Regions from separate parts of the Tardiphaga sp. 839_C3_N1_4 genome, predicted to be linked through region 1. Evidence: riboswitches for the same ligand, from Rfam matches in the RefSeq annotation. Region 1 holds a riboswitch; each other region holds the start of a gene.
The links. A riboswitch is a leader RNA that binds a small molecule or an ion and turns the genes downstream of it on or off. The one in region 1 is predicted to bind cobalamin.
Positions count from the first base shown of each region.

Region 1 (2,193 bases):
GAGTCGATGAACCACTAGTGCCGAGGAGGCCGTGTTGCCGATTCCCATCTCGCCGAGCGCGATGATATCGGCGCCGGCCTTGATCTCACCGACGGCGATTCTGAAGCCGCGCGATAGTGCATCCGCCGCTTGCTCTGCCGTCATCGCAGGTTTGCGCGCAGCGTTGGCGGTGCCCATGCGGACCTTGGCGTCGATTAGCTTCGGATGGACAGGCAGTTCCGCAGCGACCCCGATGTCAATCACGCGGATGTCGATATTGTTGGCCGTGGCAAATGCATTGGCCGTGGCGCGGCCGGCCAGATAGGTCATCACCATCGCGACCGTGACCGCCGACGGATATTGCGACACGCCTTCGGCCACGAGTCCGTGATCCCCGGCAAATACCAGCAGCACGGCATTGTCGCCGCGCGGTTCGCCAGGATGCCGGATCATGCCGAGCTGCAGCGCCAGGTCCTCGATTCGTCCCAGCGAGCCCGGCGGCTTGGCCTTGCCGTCGATGACGGCACGGATGCCTGCCGCGATCTGCGGGTCAACACGCACAATGGCGGGCGGTTGCCACAATGGCTGGGAATGGGCGGACATAGGGTTCCTTTTCGCGGCCTAACTGACGCAAGACGACCTGCAAGGTCAACAGGTCCGGCGACAGTCCGCTGGCGCGGTTGACCCCGGCGCACCCGGCAGATAGCGTCTTTTGTGATGGTCCTTCCGCGTGGAAGGTGAATAGGGAAGCCGGTTCGAGGCCGGCGCTGCCCCCGCAACTGTAAGCGACGAGCCCGCGCCGGTGCCACTGGGAATTCTTCAGAATTCTTGGGAAGGCGGCAACAGGCTTTGACTCGCAAGCCAGGAGACCTGCCATCACGAACTGTGCTTTGGAGGCGTCGTCGGGGCGGGGTGCACCGGACGGGAGCGAACCGACGGCTATGCTGTCGGCGCGATCCAACAAAGCTCGTAGGCCCGTGAGGGCATGAACTGAGCATGTAATGGATCACGACAGCGCCGATATCTCTGGCGAACAAATTTCGGTCGAACCGCCGCGCCCTGTGCCAGCCGGTCCCGTTGTCGTGAGCGTGTGCATCAGCTGCAAGGCTGCCGAAACCGGCACGATCGTCGGGCCGGACATGTTCGATGCTGTGAAGGCCGCGCTCGGCGATGGCGATGCTGCCGTGACGGTGCGTCCGGTGCAGTGCCTCAGCGTCTGCAAGCGACCGGCGACGGTCGCGGTGACGAGCCCTGATGGCTACACGTTCCTGTTCGGCGATCTGCAGACCGATAGCGGCAGCGCGGCGCTAGTGTCCTTCGTCGAGTCCTATCAGAAGGCCGACTACGGCCTGGTGCCATGGCGCGAGCGCGCCGAGGTGCTGCGCAAGGGCATGGTCGCGCGCGTGCCGCCGATGCGTTGGTCGCCTGAAGACGGGCGTGCGCCGAAATGACCGCGGCCTCCACCACATTGGTGCTGGGCGGTGCGCGGTCCGGCAAGTCGTCCTTCGCCGAAAGGCTGGTCGATGGCATCGGCCTGACGAAGATCTATCTGGCCACGGCAACGGCCGGCGACGACGAGATGCGTGTTCGCATCGCGCAGCATCGCAAGCAGCGCGGCGAGGGCTGGACGACAGTCGAGGAGCCGCTGGCGCTAGTCGATGCGCTGACGCGTGAGGCGACGGTCGGTCGCGTCGTGCTGGTGGATTGCCTGACTCTGTGGCTGTCGAACCTGATGTTTGCCGAGCGCGATCCGGAAATCGAAGCAAAGCGTCTGGTGCGTTTTCTCGATGTCTCGCGCTATCCGATCGTGTTCGTGTCCAACGAAGTCGGCCTCGGTCTCGTGCCGGAGACACCGCTCGGCCGCGCGTTTCGCGATGCGCAGGGCCGCCTCAACCAGATCATCGCGGCCGCTGTGCCGAATGTTGCTTTCATTGCAGCCGGGCTTCCGCTCTGGCTCAAGCGTTCCCAGGAGAATTGAATGTCCCGCGTTCCCGTCACTGTCCTCACCGGATTTCTCGGCGCCGGCAAGACCACGCTGCTGCGCTCGTTGCTGACCCAGGCCGACGGCCGTCGCATTGCGGTGATCGTCAACGAATTCGGCGATGCCGGCTTCGATGGCGGCCTGGTCGAGGAATGCGCGGCGAAGGCCTGCGCGCCCGGCGATATTGTCGAGCTCACCAATGGCTGCATCTGCTGTACTGTGGCGGATGACTT
Region 1 is NZ_JBPWQD010000001.1:5,750,908-5,753,100, forward strand. It holds gene cobT (nicotinate-nucleotide--dimethylbenzimidazole phosphoribosyltransferase) at 1-582, opposite strand, end outside; cobalamin riboswitch at 681-871, shown strand; gene AB8A38_RS27525 (DUF1636 domain-containing protein) at 981-1,430, shown strand; gene cobU (bifunctional adenosylcobinamide kinase/adenosylcobinamide-phosphate guanylyltransferase) at 1,427-1,957, shown strand; gene cobW (cobalamin biosynthesis protein CobW) at 1,958-2,193, shown strand, end outside.

Region 2 (2,193 bases), 1.9 Mb from region 1:
GCGGCGCGGAATTCATCGAGCGTTTCGGCGACCTTCGCCTTCTCCGGCACCGTGATGGTGTTCTTCCAGATCGTGCCGTCAGGCAGTTTCGTTTCAGCCAGGATCGGACCATCGGCGTAGATCGTATCGCCGGAATGGATCAGGAAATCTGGGTTGTGCTTGCGCATGGTGGCGAAGGTGACCATGCCGCCATCCTCGGCATTGATGCCCCAGCCCTGCCCGGCGACATCGCCGCCCCAGACAAAGGATACATCGCGGCGATCGGCCGGCGCGGTGCGAAAGCGGCCGATCACAGGTTCGCTGACGATTTCGGGATGCGACAGATCGCGGAATTTGACGCGGTAGAAGATGTCCTGTCCCGCGGGCAGATTATCGAGCAACAGCTTCGCCGTGAAATCGCTCTCGAGCAGCGCCGTGATAACCGGCAACATGCGCACATTGCTGAAGGATTCGGTCGTGGCGACTTCCACCATCATCTGCGCCGGGCGATCGGCGCGCGACCAGATCATGCCGCTGCTCGTCCCGACATCGCCGGACTGCACGCCATGCGACACGACCGGACGATCCTGCGCGCGGCTGAGGTAAGGCATCGCCAGGAAGCTTGCGCCTGTTACGGCTGAGTGCGCGAGGAAGCGGCGACGGGATAAACGTAGTGCCATGGCGAACTCCTGATCCTGGCTCTGGCACCAGTGGCTCTAGGCAGATCGCTTGACGCTGCGATGACAGGTGATGCGCAATATCAACACCCGCCAAAGCAAGCTGCGAATGACTGGCAGCTTGATTGACACATTTGGAAATTTCACCTTAACGTGAATGCGACGGTTCCCCTTCGGGGATCAAAAGGGAATGCGGTGAGGGGGATCCCCCGATTCCGCGGCTGCCCCCGCAACTGTAAGCGGCGAGCCTGCGCCAAGAGCCACTGGGTATTCACCTGGGAAGGCGGCGACAGGCACTGACCCGCGAGCCAGGAGACCTGCCGCCAGTCGTGGTCACACGCGAGCACATTGGGCGGGGTGTCCTGGTGGAAGTCACACTGCCTGTTTGAAAGCGGCGGGGCGACTTGGTTTGCGGTGACGTGCCACGTAACCGCGAGTCCTGTTCATGACCTCCGTTTCTCCAGTCGCATTGAAGCGACATACGCCCTTTCTTTATTCTATTGCTCTCTCCTGCTTGTTGTGTCCGAGTGAAAGCTGGGCACAAGCTGCACAGCCCAGCCAGACGCTCGATCCTGTTGTAGTTCAGCCGTCAGCGACGCCTCAGCGGGCACGCCGCGCCACGAACGGCACTGCATCGCGCGCTGCGCGCTCGCGGCAGCAGCGCAATGTCGCCGCCAATACCGGCGCGCCGGTTGCCACGCCGACAGGCCCTGTCTTCGCAGCGCCGACGCTCAACCTCACCGGCACGACATCCACGGGCAGCCGCCTCGGCCTCACGCGCCTGCAGACGCCGGCCAGCGTCGAAGTGATCTCCGCCGAGACTATGGCCGAACGCGGCCAGCAGAACGTGGTCGATGCCGTCACGCAGAATGCTACCGGCTTTACGGCCATCGGCGAACCCGGCAATGGCGGCATCGCTTTCAGCACCCGCGGCTTCGCCGGAAGTGGCTCCGTCACTTCGCTTTATGACGGCACGCGCCTCTATGTCGGCTCCGGCACGGTGAACTTCCCCTTCGACACCTGGACCGCCGAGAAGATCGAAGTACTGCGCGGCCCGGCCTCCGTCATGTATGGCGAAGGCGCTATCGGCGGCGCCATCAACGTGATTTCGAAATTGCCGCTCTGGGTGCCACGCAACCAGGCTGAAATCTCGCTCGACAGCAACATGACGCGCCGCATCGCCCTCGATAGCGGCGGTCCGGTCAGCAAGGACGTTGCCTATCGCATCGCCGTCACCGGCAACGCGTCCGATGGCTGGGTCGATCGCGACAACACCTCGAACATCGCGCTGCACGCCGCGGTGCAGATCAAGCAGACCGAGGACATCACCTGGACGCTCTCCACCGACTATGGCGACCGCCATCCGTCAAAATATTTCGGCACGCCGCTGATCAATGGCCAGCTCAATGAGGCGATCCGCTTCAAGAACTACAATGTCAGCGACAGCAACATTCGCTATCAGGACAGCTGGAGCCAGGTAAAGACCGAGTGGCAGGTCAGTGACGGCATCACCCTGCGCAACACGCTCTATTACATG
Region 2 is NZ_JBPWQD010000001.1:3,856,349-3,858,541, forward strand. It holds gene AB8A38_RS18410 (alkaline phosphatase D family protein) at 1-659, opposite strand, end outside; cobalamin riboswitch at 803-995, shown strand; gene AB8A38_RS18415 (TonB-dependent siderophore receptor) at 1,102-2,193, shown strand, end outside.
Region 2: linked by a shared signal. The riboswitch ahead of AB8A38_RS18415 (TonB-dependent siderophore receptor) and the one ahead of AB8A38_RS27525 (DUF1636 domain-containing protein) in region 1 are both predicted to bind cobalamin.

Region 3 (2,193 bases), 4.6 Mb from region 1:
TCGAACTGCTCCGATCCACGGACCAGATCGAGATGAAGTCCGGCGACGGGAAGCGACAGGGCCAGATCGAGGTTATCGCCAAGTTCGCCAAAGTAAGTGTTTAGCATGATCCTGAGCTGCGGGACCGCTTCTGCAAAGGCAGCGTAGGTCCGCTGCAGCGCTTGCCGGGCGAGTGCATCGAGATCGAGCACGAGACACGGCTCATCCAGTTGCACCCATTCGGCCCCTTTGTCGGCCAGTTCGCCGAGTACCTCGACATAAACCGGCAGCAATCGATCGAGCAGCGTCACCGGGTCGAATGACGCATCCATACTCTTGGCCAGTTTGAGATAGGTCACAGGCCCAACCAGCACAGGTCGTGTCTGATAACCCAGCGATCTCGCCTCCTCGTACTCCTTGATCGGCTTGCGCGATGCGAGACTGAAGGTCTGATCCTGCGCCAGTTCAGGCACCATGAAATGGTAGTTGGTATCAAACCATTTGGTCATCTCCTGTGCTGGTACGCCTTGCGACGTATCATGCGTATGAGAGCCGTGCGTGCAGGCCTCGTCATGCGCATCGCCTTGTGATCCACGCGCCATGGCAAAATAGGTCGCGAAGGAAACGTCTCCTCCCTTCCAGCCATAGACCTTCGGAATGGCGCCTACCATGACGCTGGTATCGAGTACCTGATCGTAGAATGAGAAGTCGTTCGACGGCATAACCGTGATCCCGAGCGACTTCTGACGTGCCCAGTTTGCGGCACGCAGCCCGACGCCGACATCGATCAGCGCATTCTCGTCGATTGCACCGGACCAATAGCTTTCCAGCGCCATCTTGAGCTCACGCCGCGGACCGATCCGTGGCGTTCCCAACGTAGCAACAGGAAGCGAGGACGTAGATTTGGCAGAAGACTTGGAAGAAGTAGACTTTGACACAGTAGACATGGCTTAACCCCAATGATTGGGGGCAAAAGGCCAAAGTGACACGTCTGGATTCCACGACGGCAGTCGCGGAATCGCAACCGCACCACCGGGACACCCCGCCCGAGGACGTTTATGTTGTCGAGGCAGGTCTCCTGGCTCGCGGGTCAATGCTGCTGTCCGGCCTTCCCAAAACCTTTGCAGGTCTCAGTGACTTTAATGGACAGCGGCTCACCGCTTACAGTTGCGGGGGCAGCTCCGGCCTTGGCTTAACGCCTCACCGGCTTCCCTCTTAGCTTCGGGCAAACCTTCCCGAAGAACCACGACATGTCCACATATGGGCAACATCGCGCGGCAGTCAACCGAGCTTGCGTGCGCAAGCTGCCCACTCGCAGCAGCGCGTTGAAGACGCCGGAGCTGGAGTGGGCCGTAGCCCCGAGATCAAACGCATCAAGCCCGGCACGAGGCCGGGCTTGCTTAAATGCGAACTACACTTCGTGGATTGCGCTTACGCCCCGTTGAGGAACTGCAGCGGATCGACCGGCGACGAGCCCTTGCGGATCTCGAAGTGAAGCTGCGGCGAAGTAACCTCACCAGACTGGCCGGACTTGCCGATCACCTGACCGCGCTTGATGGTCTCGCCACGCTTCACCATCAGCTCACTCGCATGGGCATATGCGGTGACGTAGCCGTTGGAGTGACGAACGAGGACCAGATTGCCGTAACCCTTCAGCTCGTTGCCGGAATAGGCAACGACGCCATCTTCGGCAGCCTTGATCGGCGTGCCTTCCGGCACGGCGACGTTGATGCCGTCGTTGGACTTGCCATTGGTCTTGGCGCCATAGCCTGTGACCACGCGGCCGCGCACCGGCCAACGGAACGTCGGCAAAGCGCCGGTTGCGTCAGCGGCTTTAGTCGGCGATTCCGGCGTGGTTTCTTCAGGCGTCGTCGTGGCACTTGCGAGACGGGCCTTCTGTGCAGGTTCGGCAGAAGCAACACGGGCCACAGCAGCGGACGTGACCGCGCCAGCCGGAGCAGCCGTCACGGCTGCGACGGGCGCAGCGAGCGGCGCGGCTGCAGGAGCTGCATTGGCCGTACGCGCGCCGGGTACCGTGATCTTGGAGCCAAGCTTCAATTGGGCAGTCGGCGCCAGACCATTGGCGCGCGCGAGTTCGGCCACCGGCACGTTGTTCCGGCGCGAAATGCTCATCAGCGTATCGCCGCGATTGACGAAATGCGTGGTCGATGCGCCGACGGCAGGTTTGCTCGGAGCGGCGGCAACGGCCGGAGT
Region 3 is NZ_JBPWQD010000001.1:1,191,103-1,193,295, forward strand. It holds gene metE (5-methyltetrahydropteroyltriglutamate--homocysteine S-methyltransferase) at 1-926, opposite strand, end outside; cobalamin riboswitch at 1,031-1,242, opposite strand; gene AB8A38_RS06015 (peptidoglycan DD-metalloendopeptidase family protein) at 1,411-2,193, opposite strand, start outside.
Region 3: linked by a shared signal. The riboswitch ahead of metE (5-methyltetrahydropteroyltriglutamate--homocysteine S-methyltransferase) and the one ahead of AB8A38_RS27525 (DUF1636 domain-containing protein) in region 1 are both predicted to bind cobalamin.

Region 4 (2,193 bases), 2.9 Mb from region 1:
TCCGCCGCAATGCCGGTCTTGATATAGGCGCTGAAATATTCGGCGTAACGCGTCGTCATATCGGCCTGTGACGCGTGGGTCGGGCTGCCGTGAACGAAGGACAGAACTTCGGTGCGCAGCTTGTCGAGGAGCAGGCGGGCGCTGACAAAGGTGTAGTTCGGCTCCTGCTCCACCAGCGTGCGCGCGGCCATGATGCCGGCCAGTGCCAGTTCATCCAGCGTGATGCCGTCATAGAGATTGCGGCGGGTTTCCTCGAGCACCGGGGCGGCATCGACTCCGTCGAGACCGGCGCAGGCCTCGTTGACGATCAGCGCCAGACGCGCCGAATCGAGCGGCGCACGGGTGCCGTTGGCGAGCGTGACATGCAGCACCGGTGCGGTGGAGACGAGCGCCGGCTTGGCGGCCAGTTCCTCGGCGCGGGTCCGCGCGCGTTCTTCGCGATACAGCACATAGGCGCGGGCCACCTTGTGGTGCTCGCTGCGCATCAGCGCCAGTTCCACCTGATCCTGGACGTCCTCGATATGGAAGGTGCGGCCTTCACTGACGCGGCGCGTCAGCGCCGCCACGACTTCGCCGGTCAGTTGTTCCACCGCCTCATGGACGCGGCGCGACGCCGCTGCCGTGTGGCCCTCGACCGCAAGGAAAGCCTTGGTCATGGCCACGGAAATCTTGCTGCCGTCGAAGGGAGATACGGTGCCGTTGCGCCGGATGATCTGCATTGAGGGTTCGCGCGCAGGCGCAGCGAGCGTTTCCGGCGACAGTTGAATCAGCGGCGCATGAGCCGCATCGCGTCCGTTGGACAAAACAGAAGATGAAGTAGGCATCGGCAAGACCCCGTGTGATGCATCAAGCAATGGGGGCTGGGGCCGAAAGGACGCTGCAAAATACACGGCGGAGATCCGCCGGCATTGCCTGCAAGCGACCGCTGGGACACCCCGCCCATGGACGTTCTGGTGTCGCGGCAGGTCTCCTGGCTCGCAGGTCAATGTCTGTTTCAGCCTTCCCGACGCTTGCGCATCAGTGACTTCGATCGAAACAGACTCACTGCTTACAGTTGCGGGGGCAGCGCCGGAATATGACGCAAAACAACGTCTTTACCGGCTTCCCTCTTAGCCACCAAGTCTTGCGACAGGGCGGACCGTGACGTCTACATTTGGTGTTACCCGCGGTGAAGTGTCAAGCGAGCATTGGCGCCGAACGCAACAAATTCGGTAGGGCTGTTGGTTCAGTGGACAACCGCTTGCGTGGCGGAAACCGCGGGGTCGTTGGCCGTTTCTGAACGATGCGATTCGTTGTCCGAAAGGACCGTGAGGCGCAAAACACCGTCATCAACCGATGGAGGATGCGATGCGCAACCTGGTAACGACCACTGAGAGGATCAAACTCAACGCTTTCGTCGAGCATCCGGGCGCACTCGCGGCGTTCGAGACGACGGAGCAGACCGCCCGGCGCCGGCTCGACGAGATGCTGAACGAGGCGCTGATGGACAGCTTCCCCGCCAGCGATCCGATTTCTTCGCTGCAACTCGCCTGAGCAGAATCAGACCGCGCGAAAGCTGGCCCGATACTGGCTGGGCGTCAGGCCGAGCCGTCGTACGAACACCTGACGCATATGTTCGGCGGTGGTGAAACCGGATTCATAAGCCACGACTTTCAGCGGCAGATCGCTGCCTTCGAGGCGGTTACGCGCCGTGTCGATCCTAGCGCCTTCGACAAAATCCGCCGGAGTCATCCTTGTTTCCTGCTTGAATGTCCGCGCGAAAGTCCGCGCGCTCATGCCCGCCACATCGGCCAGTTCGTCCACGCTGTGCGCATCGCGCAGATGGGCCATCACATGGGCATGAACTCGCGCGATCGGCGAGCCCGACTCGGCCGGCGGCACCAGATAGGGACTGAATTGCGACTGACCACCCTGGCGCTGCGCGACAACGACAAGACGCTTGGCCACGGCCAGCGCGACCTCCGCGCCATGATCTTCCTGGACCAGAGCAAGACCCAGATCGATGCCTGCGGTGACGCCGGCCGACGTCACCAGGGCGCCGTCACGACTATAGATGCGGTCGAACTCCACATGCGCTTTGGGGAAACGCAGCGCCAATAGCGGCGCATTCTGCCAGTGTGTCGTCACCGTCTTGTCGTCGAGCAAGCCTGCATGGCCGAGCGCGAATGCCCCGGTGCACACCGAACCATAACG
Region 4 is NZ_JBPWQD010000001.1:2,888,507-2,890,699, forward strand. It holds gene AB8A38_RS13870 (ribonucleoside-diphosphate reductase subunit alpha) at 1-824, opposite strand, end outside; cobalamin riboswitch at 944-1,158, opposite strand; gene AB8A38_RS13875 (hypothetical protein) at 1,348-1,533, shown strand; gene AB8A38_RS13880 (GlxA family transcriptional regulator) at 1,540-2,193, opposite strand, start outside.
Region 4: linked by a shared signal. The riboswitch ahead of AB8A38_RS13870 (ribonucleoside-diphosphate reductase subunit alpha) and the one ahead of AB8A38_RS27525 (DUF1636 domain-containing protein) in region 1 are both predicted to bind cobalamin.